DNA from 3 places in the Pseudovibrio sp. FO-BEG1 genome. Region 3 is predicted to be linked to each of the others. Evidence: riboswitches for the same ligand, from Rfam matches in the RefSeq annotation. Region 3 holds a riboswitch; each other region holds the start of a gene.
The links. Region 3 has a riboswitch for cobalamin ahead of PSE_RS13560 (TonB-dependent siderophore receptor). Riboswitches for the same ligand answer to the same signal wherever they lie in the genome.
Positions count from the first base shown of each region.

Region 1: another riboswitch for cobalamin. It lies ahead of PSE_RS02850 (ABC transporter ATP-binding protein); the one in region 3 lies ahead of PSE_RS13560 (TonB-dependent siderophore receptor).
Region 2: another riboswitch for cobalamin. It lies ahead of PSE_RS21095 (energy-coupling factor ABC transporter permease); the one in region 3 lies ahead of PSE_RS13560 (TonB-dependent siderophore receptor).

Region 1 covers NC_016642.1:611,654-614,932, reverse strand. The annotation lists gene PSE_RS27830 (zinc ribbon domain-containing protein) at 1-78, shown strand, start outside; gene PSE_RS02855 (hypothetical protein) at 691-963, opposite strand; cobalamin riboswitch at 1,437-1,647, shown strand; gene PSE_RS02850 (ABC transporter ATP-binding protein) at 1,993-2,775, shown strand; gene PSE_RS02845 (ABC transporter substrate-binding protein) at 2,787-3,279, shown strand, end outside.
Region 2 covers NC_016642.1:4,687,446-4,690,724, forward strand. The annotation lists gene ettA (energy-dependent translational throttle protein EttA) at 1-334, opposite strand, end outside; gene PSE_RS21095 (energy-coupling factor ABC transporter permease) at 558-1,223, opposite strand; cobalamin riboswitch at 1,258-1,469, opposite strand; gene PSE_RS21100 (hypothetical protein) at 1,826-2,641, opposite strand; gene PSE_RS21105 (EAL domain-containing protein) at 3,067-3,279, shown strand, end outside.
Region 3 covers NC_016642.1:2,958,989-2,962,267, forward strand. The annotation lists gene PSE_RS13555 (DMT family transporter) at 1-756, shown strand, start outside; cobalamin riboswitch at 933-1,146, shown strand; gene PSE_RS13560 (TonB-dependent siderophore receptor) at 1,321-3,132, shown strand; gene PSE_RS13565 (ABC transporter substrate-binding protein) at 3,232-3,279, shown strand, end outside.

The DNA.
Region 1 (3,279 bases), 2.3 Mb from region 3:
GACATAGAAACCGGATTAGTGAAGGTCAGTGAAAGCCACTTTGTTGCGCCACAATTCACCCCCAAAGAGAGGCTTTAGCCTTTGGTCTTGAATGCCTTGATGGCATCAGCAGCTCCACTACGTCCAGCTGATCAAACCAAAGACATTCAAGCTGATTACTGAAGTACAGAACACTTCACAATCAATCTCCCTAGATCCCGGAACTGCGCTGTGCTTGTCCGGGATGACGGTGGTGGGTGGTGAGGTTGTTGGGGTTGCCTCAATTCCGTCATCCCGCGCTTGATGCGGGATCCAGTGAATGGGGTGGCAGAGGGAATGCTACCCCTTATTTTCAGGGAGTGGACGTGGTGTGGGTGGCACTGGTAATTTTTAGGGAGGTGCTGACCTGCGGCGGGTGGTATCGCCGCAGACCAGCAGGGCACCGATTGGCGAGGATGCGGGGTGTATTTGCGTTTCGCCATTGGCACCGGAGCAAGAGGCACTAGTTTGTGCCATTTACCATTCACAGTGATGTTGCACGCGCTTTGCGTGGTCAGGGTTGCCGATCACGTTTAGCGCATTGCACGATCAAGCCATTTCCTGAGCCAGTCCCTAAAATGAGGCTGGCTCTTTTCTTTGCTGCCGGGCTGTTTCCTCATTTGAACGCGATGGGCTTTGAGGATTGAGCGCTCGAGCAAAGGGCAATACGGCTTAATCAGGAAGCGGAACTTTTGTGTTTATTGGCTGCGGATGAGCGACCCGCTCTAACATTCCGCAGCTCTTTTCCAGTGCTTCGAGGCGATCGCGGAAGGCGTGATGCAGAGTGAACAGGGCATCGCGCTCGCTGGAGTGCTGCATTCTCTCTGTCAGCACAAGGTGCTGAATATACGAGAGGTTCTGCAGATCCGAGACAGCGACGATGACTTCGTCAATTTCATTTTGGAAAGTATTTGTGGCGCTACATGCGCATGCGGAGTCGTTCATTCTCAATCCCTCTGTTTGTAGGGTGTTGAACAACCGCGCGACAACAAGGCTTTCGACGGCCCGCTGGCGAGCGGGAGGTTCGAAACCTGCAAACAGACAGGCGAGTTTATTCCCCCCGAAGGGGTATTGTATTCACCGCCCTCCCGCTCATAGCAAAGGGTTTGCGCGCTACCTATAAAGCAGGCACAAAAAATCCGCTAGTCGACGGGAGCGGTAACCGCTGTTTGGAGAGGTTTCGACGCCTCATGTATGAATGTTGAATGAAAACCAGAGGTTGTCAAACTGACAGTTTTTACAGGGATGTGGATGGCAGAGTTTACGCTCGCCTGGTGAGGCGGTTGAGCTGTGGTTTGGGTCTGTGCTCATGGCTCTGGGTCCCGCATCGGGTGCGGGATGACGGTGGGTGGTTGAGGCTGCTATCAACAGCACCTCAGGTTCCTTCGCGAAAACTCTTGCAATTGGGGGCGGTAAAACTCAGTATGCGCGCTGATGGTTTCTGGGGAGCGAAAGGCCTCGGGATTAAAAGGGAACACGGTGAAGTGTAGCCAACAGGCGCTAATTCCGTGACTGCCCCCGCAACTGTAAGCGGTTAGCGAAGCCAAGCGTGCCACTGGAGAGATCCGGGAAGGCTGGCTGAGCACGGACCCGCGAGTCAGGAGACCTGCCATTATGTTTCACTTCAACCCGGGCGGGGCGTCCCGGAAGGAGGCCATAATGGTTGCATTGGCGCAAGCCTCTCACATATCCGGTTTCTATTTGCCCCCGCTGCAGCGCGGAGGGCGTTATGAGACCTTTTTCCTCACCAACTAAACTTTATCCCGGATCGTTTTGCGAGCCGCTGATGGTCTGCGCATGCGTGCGCTTGACTTTTACTTCAGGATTCGACAATTGATGTTACGTTATAACGTTACATCGATAATTATGTAGCGTTTCACTCAGGTGGGGTGGTTGAATGCTGGATCCTGTTTCTTTTCATTTCAATGGCTTAGGCTGTCCGATCAGGGCTGAACGGCGCAAGGATGCTTTGTCATGAGCGCGGCTTGTGTATCCGTTCGCGAGGTTTCCTGGGCGCCGGATCGTAAGAGCGCGCTTGTTCTGAAACCGCTGAGCTTTGAGCTGGCGGCGGGGCACACCCTTGGTGTTGTGGGGGCGAACGGGGCTGGGAAATCGACACTGCTGCGGCTGCTTTATCGCTTCAACAAGCCGATGAGCGGGCAGATTTGCATTGGTAGCGATGACATCTGGTCTCTTTCAGCTCGGGCAACAGCGCAGCGGGTGGCAGCGGTGCTGCAGGAGCAGCCGACAGATTTTGCTCTCAGGGTACGCGAGATTGTGGAGCTGGGGCGCACACCCTATCGCAGCGGGCTGGCGGCTTCCGGTGAACATGACCGGCAGGTGGTGGATCGTGCGATCCATGCTTTGCAGCTGGATGGGCTGGCCGGGCGGTTGTTCGGCACGCTTTCTGGCGGGGAACGTCAGCGGGTGATGGTGGCACGGGCTTTGGCGCAGGAGCCGGAGCTGCTCATTTTAGATGAACCGACCAACCATTTAGACATTCGCCATCAGCTGGAAATTCTGAAGCTGATTGAAGAGCTGGATCTGACGATCATCACCAGTTTGCACGACCTGAACATGGCGGCGCAGGTGTGCGATCAGATCCTGCTGCTGGATCACGGGCAGATGCTGGGCTTTGGGGCTCCGGAGCAGATCCTCTCCCCTGCCCTTGTTTCGCAGGCGTTTCACGTGCGGACCACGCGTGATCAGCTGATGGCCCGGCAACAATCCCTCCTTACTTTTGATCTTCACTCATAAGGACTGTTTTCATGAAAAACTTTGGTTTGGCGCTGACTGTAGCGCTGCTTACTTCTTCGGCTGCCTTGGCAGAGGTTTCCGTACAAAGCTGTAGTCGCACCGTTGAGTTTGATGGCGTGCCGCAACGGGCTGTTTCCAACGACTCCAACCTGACAGAGATGATGCTGGCGCTGGGGCTGCAGGACAACATGGTGGGTTACACCGGCGTTTCTGGCTGGAAGACACTGGATGCAGAGCTGACCGACAAAGTGGCTGTGTTGCCAGAACTCTCCCCGAAGTACCCAAGCAAGGAAGTGCTGATCGGCGCTGATGCGGACTTCTACTTCGCGGGCTGGAACTACGGCATGAAGGTTGGCGGTGAGGTAACGCCAGAAACGCTGGAGCCGTTTGGCATCAAGGTGTACGAGCTGACCGAGAGCTGCATCCATCTCGGTGAGAAGCCTAAGGTTTCCATGGATGACATGTACAATGACCTTTTAAACCTTGGCCGCATCTTTGGTGTTG
Region 2 (3,279 bases), 1.7 Mb from region 3:
AGTAGTTCATCATCAGCTCATTGTAACGGTCCAGCTTTGCCTGCTTGTGCGCAACGCCTTCCATCACGTTTTCAAAGACGGTCTTGTCCGGGTCCAGATGTGGTTCCTGCGGCAGGTAACCAACCTTGGCACCTTCAGCAGCCCATGCTTCACCGGTGTACTCTTTATCCAGACCAGCCATGATCTTCAAAAGAGTGGACTTACCTGCACCGTTAGGACCAAGGATACCGATTTTCGCATCCGGGTAGAAAGACAGGTGAATGTTGTCGAGTACTTTTTTAGCACCGTAGGCCTTGGAGACCCCGTGCATGTGATAGATGAACTGGCGCGCCATGGACTGCCTGCATCTCCTGATCTGTGTAAACTAAGAATTCTCTGGGAAGCACTCATAGTGGAAGCTGCGCCACGGGGCAATCCATAACACTTCAGCGAAGATCAAATCCGCCGCTTTTTTCTTCCAAAATCAGGATTTTTGCAAAGCCGCCAGCTTCGCGAAAGCAAGAAAAAGGGCAGCAAGTAAAAACCGCTGCCCCTGCTAAAAGTAAACTCGTAGAAACTTAACCCATCTTCAGCTGCGGAACCACGGTAAGATTCCGAACCACGGCATTGTCTTCAATGGCCTTCAGGCCCTTCACAGCAAGGAAGGTCACAATAGGCTCAAAGACAACAATTGCCAGATAAGACAAGGCAAACTGCGCCCACGCCGTAAACGGTGTTGCCACTTCGCCAATCATCAGCCAGAAGCCAACCATACCAGTCACACCAGCATAGTACATAGCATCCAGCTTCAGGATCTGAGCAAAGCTCAGACGTTTGGTCAGGTCTTTGTCAAACAGCTGCTTACCGCCCAGATAATGAACGGAAATCAGCGGCAGCATCAAAGACAGGCTGTTCACGCCGAGGTGGTACATGTCCTGCGGATCAAAAGCGAGTGCCTGAAACAACAGGCCGATCGCAAACCCTAGCAGAACAGGCGTAAAGCCGAGTGTCAGATACATCGCCATCGCCCCAATAAAATGAAGCTCGGATGGCCCGACAGACATATGGAAACTCTGCATGAAAATGGAGAAGAAACCAGCAGCCAAAAGTGTTTTCAGCGGAGTAAGCGGCTCTTTCAGAAATTCAGAGATCTGCTCTTTGCAGCCCCAAACAAAAACGCCGACGGCACCTGCATTGGCAGCGATAACCTTGGCCGCAGAAACGTAACCCGGTTCAATATGCATTTAATATGCTCCTCTTCGCACCCACCGTGCGGTTTGAGTTTATGTTGTGTCGGGCAGGTTTCCTGGCTCATGGCTTTTGCATCACTCGCCTTCCCAGAGATCATCTCCAGTGGCTTTTATGAGGAACGCACCACGTAACAGTTGCGGGGGCAGCTGCGGCTCGGGCCCATCTTTGGTCATCCCTACCGCATTCCCTTTTCATCCAAGAAGCTTGGCTTCTATAGAACCCAACAGCCGGAATATCGTAAATTCCAGGAGAAGACACAACTAGAAATAAGAGGAGGTTGGGAAAACGCTCAACTCCTGAGATTTTTACTCAGAAGAAGCCACTGCAAGCTGCAGGCAAAAAAAGAGGCGTGTACCCGGTGGTACACGCCTTTAAGAAAGTTGACACTCCCCCATCCGAGTGCCAGCCGAAGCTGCATTTAGAGATATCAGAGTGCTCCATCCCTTCATTGATCTTCATCAAAATAAATAAAATTACTTCTGAAACAGCAGATATTATTCATTGTTGCAAAACTAGTCAGTCCTTCAATCGATTAAAACTAGAACAACTCAAATATATCTCTGAGAGACCTCAACGAAAGTCTCAGTATTTTCTACTAATTCTTACTCAGGCTGGTCACGGAGGGAGCCTGCCACGAAAACTTCCTGAGCCAATGTCTCTCTGGTGAAATCACAAAGCTCCAAGAATCAACCTTTCCGGAGACCTTATCTGGAGTTGTGCCGGAGGCTTCTTGTACCCCACTCTGGCCAGACGCAATCTGAATTTTCAAAGTGCCCACGCCTTTCCCTGCCAGCTGCAATAGCCCCAGATCTGTCTGTGTACGGCCCAGAAAGACTGTGGGGGCTGCGCCAATCCGATCCCAGATCGCACGCGCCAACTCCAAAGACGGGGTTTCACTAGAAGTCGCTGACACTTCAATAACCCTGAAACGTGGCAAACCATAGTTCAGCTCCACCATGGTGCGATCCACTTCATGATCACCAAAGCTCAGCACCCAGATTTCAAAGTGATGTTCTTTCAGGAAACCCACCAGTTCCTTCAAAGGCTGATAGGCGAACTCCCGATACTTGGCACCAACTGCTTTCGGCCCATTGAGAGACAAATGAGCTCGCACGCTTTCGCTGTAGTCAGCGAAACTGCCAAGATCTCCGTCAGCATTGGGTGGCACGACTTTATTGTCAGCGCTCTGTACAGCGGCGCTCCACAATGCACCATCGCCCACAAGCACGGCAACTCGGTCTTCCAGTGCCACAAACTCCGGGCTTTCCGTCCGCCCCATGCGCTCAATGCTCTCGATAATCCCGTGACGTGCTGAGGTGGAACTCCAGCTTGGCAGGATATTATCCCGCTCACCACCGGTTGGCTGCATGACTGAAACTGCGGAGTATAAAAACAAGCTGGACCACTGCATCGCTCAAGATCACCCAGAAGCTGTTCAAGCAAGATGGAGACCTACAATGCACATCAATTGCCCATAAAAAATGAACTAAATGCAGTTGTGAAAAGAGAAGAGAATCATGATTGACGGGCGGAATCTCTTTTCTCTCAACTTGAAGACAAATACGAGTATTCACGTATATAAGTAATTTCAATCACCGAAACTTTTACTTACAATTTTCATCAATTTGCTTTGAAAGCGTCAGATAAACGTCATATACGCCTCTCTTTTCGATACTTTTTAGGATGAAACCCTCAACTCCCTAGAATTCTTAATAAATGCGCAACAATTTCAAACAATTATGCCCAAGAATTTCTTGGGGTACCCAAATGCATTTCCGAGCCCTTTTACTTCCAGTATTGCTCTTACTTACGCTGATTGGTTTATCGTTACACTTCATGTCGGTGTCTTCGTATGCGTCAATTTTTGATCCAGCGAACACCAGCCTTCAAGGCTCGTTAAATCAGGCAGAACTCCTGACACAGCAGCAGAACCTATGGACCATTTTGTCCGTGGGATTATTTGCGCTTGGTGTTCTTGGAATACTTGTCGTGTATTCCAGCCTGTTCATTCAGGAACGTATGCGGGCGTCCCGCTTCTTCAACCGCGCA
Region 3 (3,279 bases):
GGCGCCTATATGTTTGCAACCGGCACATGGAATACCGTTGATTCTAGCCATGCATCACTCATCTTCTTGTCTGGCTTTATCGGCATCTTCATGGGGGACACACTGTTGTTCCTCACCCTCAATCGCATGGGGCCGCGCCGTACAGCCATTCTGTTCTCTATGAACGCACCCATGTCAGCTCTGCTGGGCTGGTTGTTCTTGTCTGAGGAGCTGTCTCTGCAGGCCGTTATCGGCATTGCCTGCGTTCTTGTCGGCGTTATCCTCGCCATCGCATTCGGAAAGCGCAAAGACCAACTGCATAAATGGGAAGCAATCAGAGGTCCGGTCGTGGTCGGCGTCCTCTTCGGCACTTTGGCGGCTCTCTCCCAGTCCGTGGGTTCGATCATCATCCGTCCCGTCATGGAAAGCGGCGCTGATCCTGTCGCGATCTCCCTCATGCGCTGTACTATCGCTGCCTTTGGCTTGCTGGCGCTGTTCTACCTGCCAGGCCGTCCATTCCGCCTTGCAAACCCGATCAACAAAGAGATCGTCGCACTCGCATCCTTGTCCGGCATGCTTGGCATGGGCATCGGTATGACCTTGATCCTCTATGCGCTCAGCGGCGGCGAAGTAGGCATTGTCTCTACGCTTTCCGCAACAACACCAGCAATGATGCTGCCAGTTCTCTGGTGGCAGACCAAAGAGTTCCCAGCCATCGGTGCATGGATCGGAGCACTCCTCGTTATTGTTGGCTGTGCACTGATCTTCATGAGCTAATCAGCGAGAAAGATCATACTCTATCTAACCACCACAAGCAGGTGCGACCGACTAAGGCCGCACCGCAAGATCTGGTAGTGGAACAATCACTTGCAATTTCTGTGAGTTTACCCGGCAATTGGTCGAATTTTATCAAGTTCCTTGCAGAGGCAGTTGACGGAAGCCCCCGAAATCTGATCAATAGCCGGGTATTTGGTATTTTTATCGATCAGATGAAAATGAAAAGGGAACACGGTCCTATTGGATAAGCCGTGGCTGCCCCCGCAACTGTAAGCGTAGAGTTGTTGCTCACACATGCCACTGATGCTGTTGTTTAAAGCAGTGTTGGGAAGGCGGAGCAGCAATAAGGACGCGCAAGCCAGGAGACCTGCCAGATGCAGTCACTCACCCAAAGCACGGGGCGTGCTAAGGGGCGGTATTCCGTTCAGGTGACATTCACAGTGCGTCTGACCGGCAATCAAACACACCTCTTTTCAAGAGGTTAGAGTAGATTTCTCCAAAGACGCACAATGCAATCAACAGCATAGCAGTTCTGAAAGCTGCTGTGAATGGTGGACCAAACTCGTGCGTAACACATCTTGGATCGCAGCTACCCTCAAATCCGGCGTAGCTCTCTCAGCACTCCTCAGCTCAACCCTCGCATCAACTGCGCAGGAAGCTGATCTCGACGAAGTCATCGTCATCGCCAACAGAACGGAAACCGAAGCCGGCAAAGTCGGCTCCACAACCCATGTCGTCACCGAAGAAGACCTTAAAAACGATGGCGCTACGTTCGTCTCTGAATACCTGATCAAACTCCCAGGCATTTCCTTTTCGCAGAACGGAGGGGCGGGGAAAGCAAGTGCTCTACGCATCCGTGGAATGAGCGGCTACTACACAAAAATCCTTGTTGATGGGGTCGATATTGCAGACCCATCTGGAACGCAAGTCGAAGCGCGTCTTGAGCACATTCTGTTAAACGATGTGGAGCGAATTGAGATTCTGAAAGGTTCGCATAGTGCTTTGTATGGCGGACAAGCTGTTGGTGGTGTCATCAACATCATTACCAAGCGAGCTGAGCCTGGCACCGTAAAACACAATGCTGCGGTGGAGGGTGGTAGTTACGGGACTGTGAATGCGTCCTATGGGTTTCAGGCTGCTACTGATAAAGCAGACATTGCAGTTAATGTGCAGCGTTACCATACCGATGGTTTCAGCGCGCAAACTCCCAAAGGCGGGGCTGCAGATGAAGACGGATATGAAAACCTGACCTTCTCTGCAAAAGGCTCCGTCGATGTTACAGATGCATTGAACTTATACTTTGTCGCTCGCGGTACAGATGGTCATAGCGAGTATGATGGCTTTAATAATCCTGATGCCCGCAACGAACAGGACTATCGCCAATACATTGGTAAACTGGGAGCAAATTTTGCTTGGTTGGATGACCGTATGACAACCGATGCTTCATTCCAGATTGTTGATACCACTCGTAAATACTACGGTGACAATCCTGGTACATATAAAGGCGATCGCTATAAGTTTGATGTGTTGAACACCTTCGATGCAACCGATGAAATCACGTTGAATTTTGGCGGTGATTGGATGCATGAAGATTATGCTGAATATGGCAGCAGTCGTATATTTGGTGGCTTTGTTGAAGCAATGGTTGAACCGACTGACGAGCTTAGTCTCTCTGTGTCATCCCGTTTGGATCACCATTCTCGTTTTGGAACATACTGGTCTGGTCGCGCGACCACGTCCTACCAGTTGCTGGAAGGAACACGCTTCCGTTCAAGTTTTGGCAATGGCTTCCGCGCACCTTCTCTCAACGAGTTATTCGGCAAATGGGGAGCCAATCCAGATCTGAAGCCAGAAACAAGCGTGAGCTTTGATGCTGGTATCGATCAGGACTTCCTGGATGGTAAAGTACGTCTTGGAGCAACTTACTTCCACATACTGACTGAAGATCTCATCGCGTACACAAGCAAGTACGAACAGATCGACGGCTTGTCCCGCAGTCAGGGCGCAGAACTCTCCGCCAGCTGGGATGTGCTCGATAACCTGAGTTTCAATGCTGCTTACACCTACACATGGGCTGTTGGGCCGGATAAAAAACGTCTGCGCCGTGTGCCTCTGCATGATGTCAATGTCGGCGCCACGTATAAGCCGGTGGATGTTTTGTCTCTCAACCTCAACACCAGTTATGTTTCTGGCATTGAAGACAACGGAGACCTCGACGATTTTGTCTTGGTCAACGCAAAAGCGGCTTATCAGTACAATGATAATCTGACATTCCACGTTCGCGGCGAGAACCTGTTGGATCAGGACTATGAGCGGATCAAGGATTATCAGACACCGGGCCTTTCCGTTTACGCTGGTGTTAGCGCCAGTTTCTGATTAAGTATGCCGCTCAGCAAAGGTTGGGCGGCATTCTCTGGTTTCTTCAGTACTGCCCGATGCTGCGTCCCAAACTCTCACGCTGCTCAAAAGGTCTAAATGCGAAATAAGATCAAAAAGATCATGCAGACCGCACTGCTGATGACG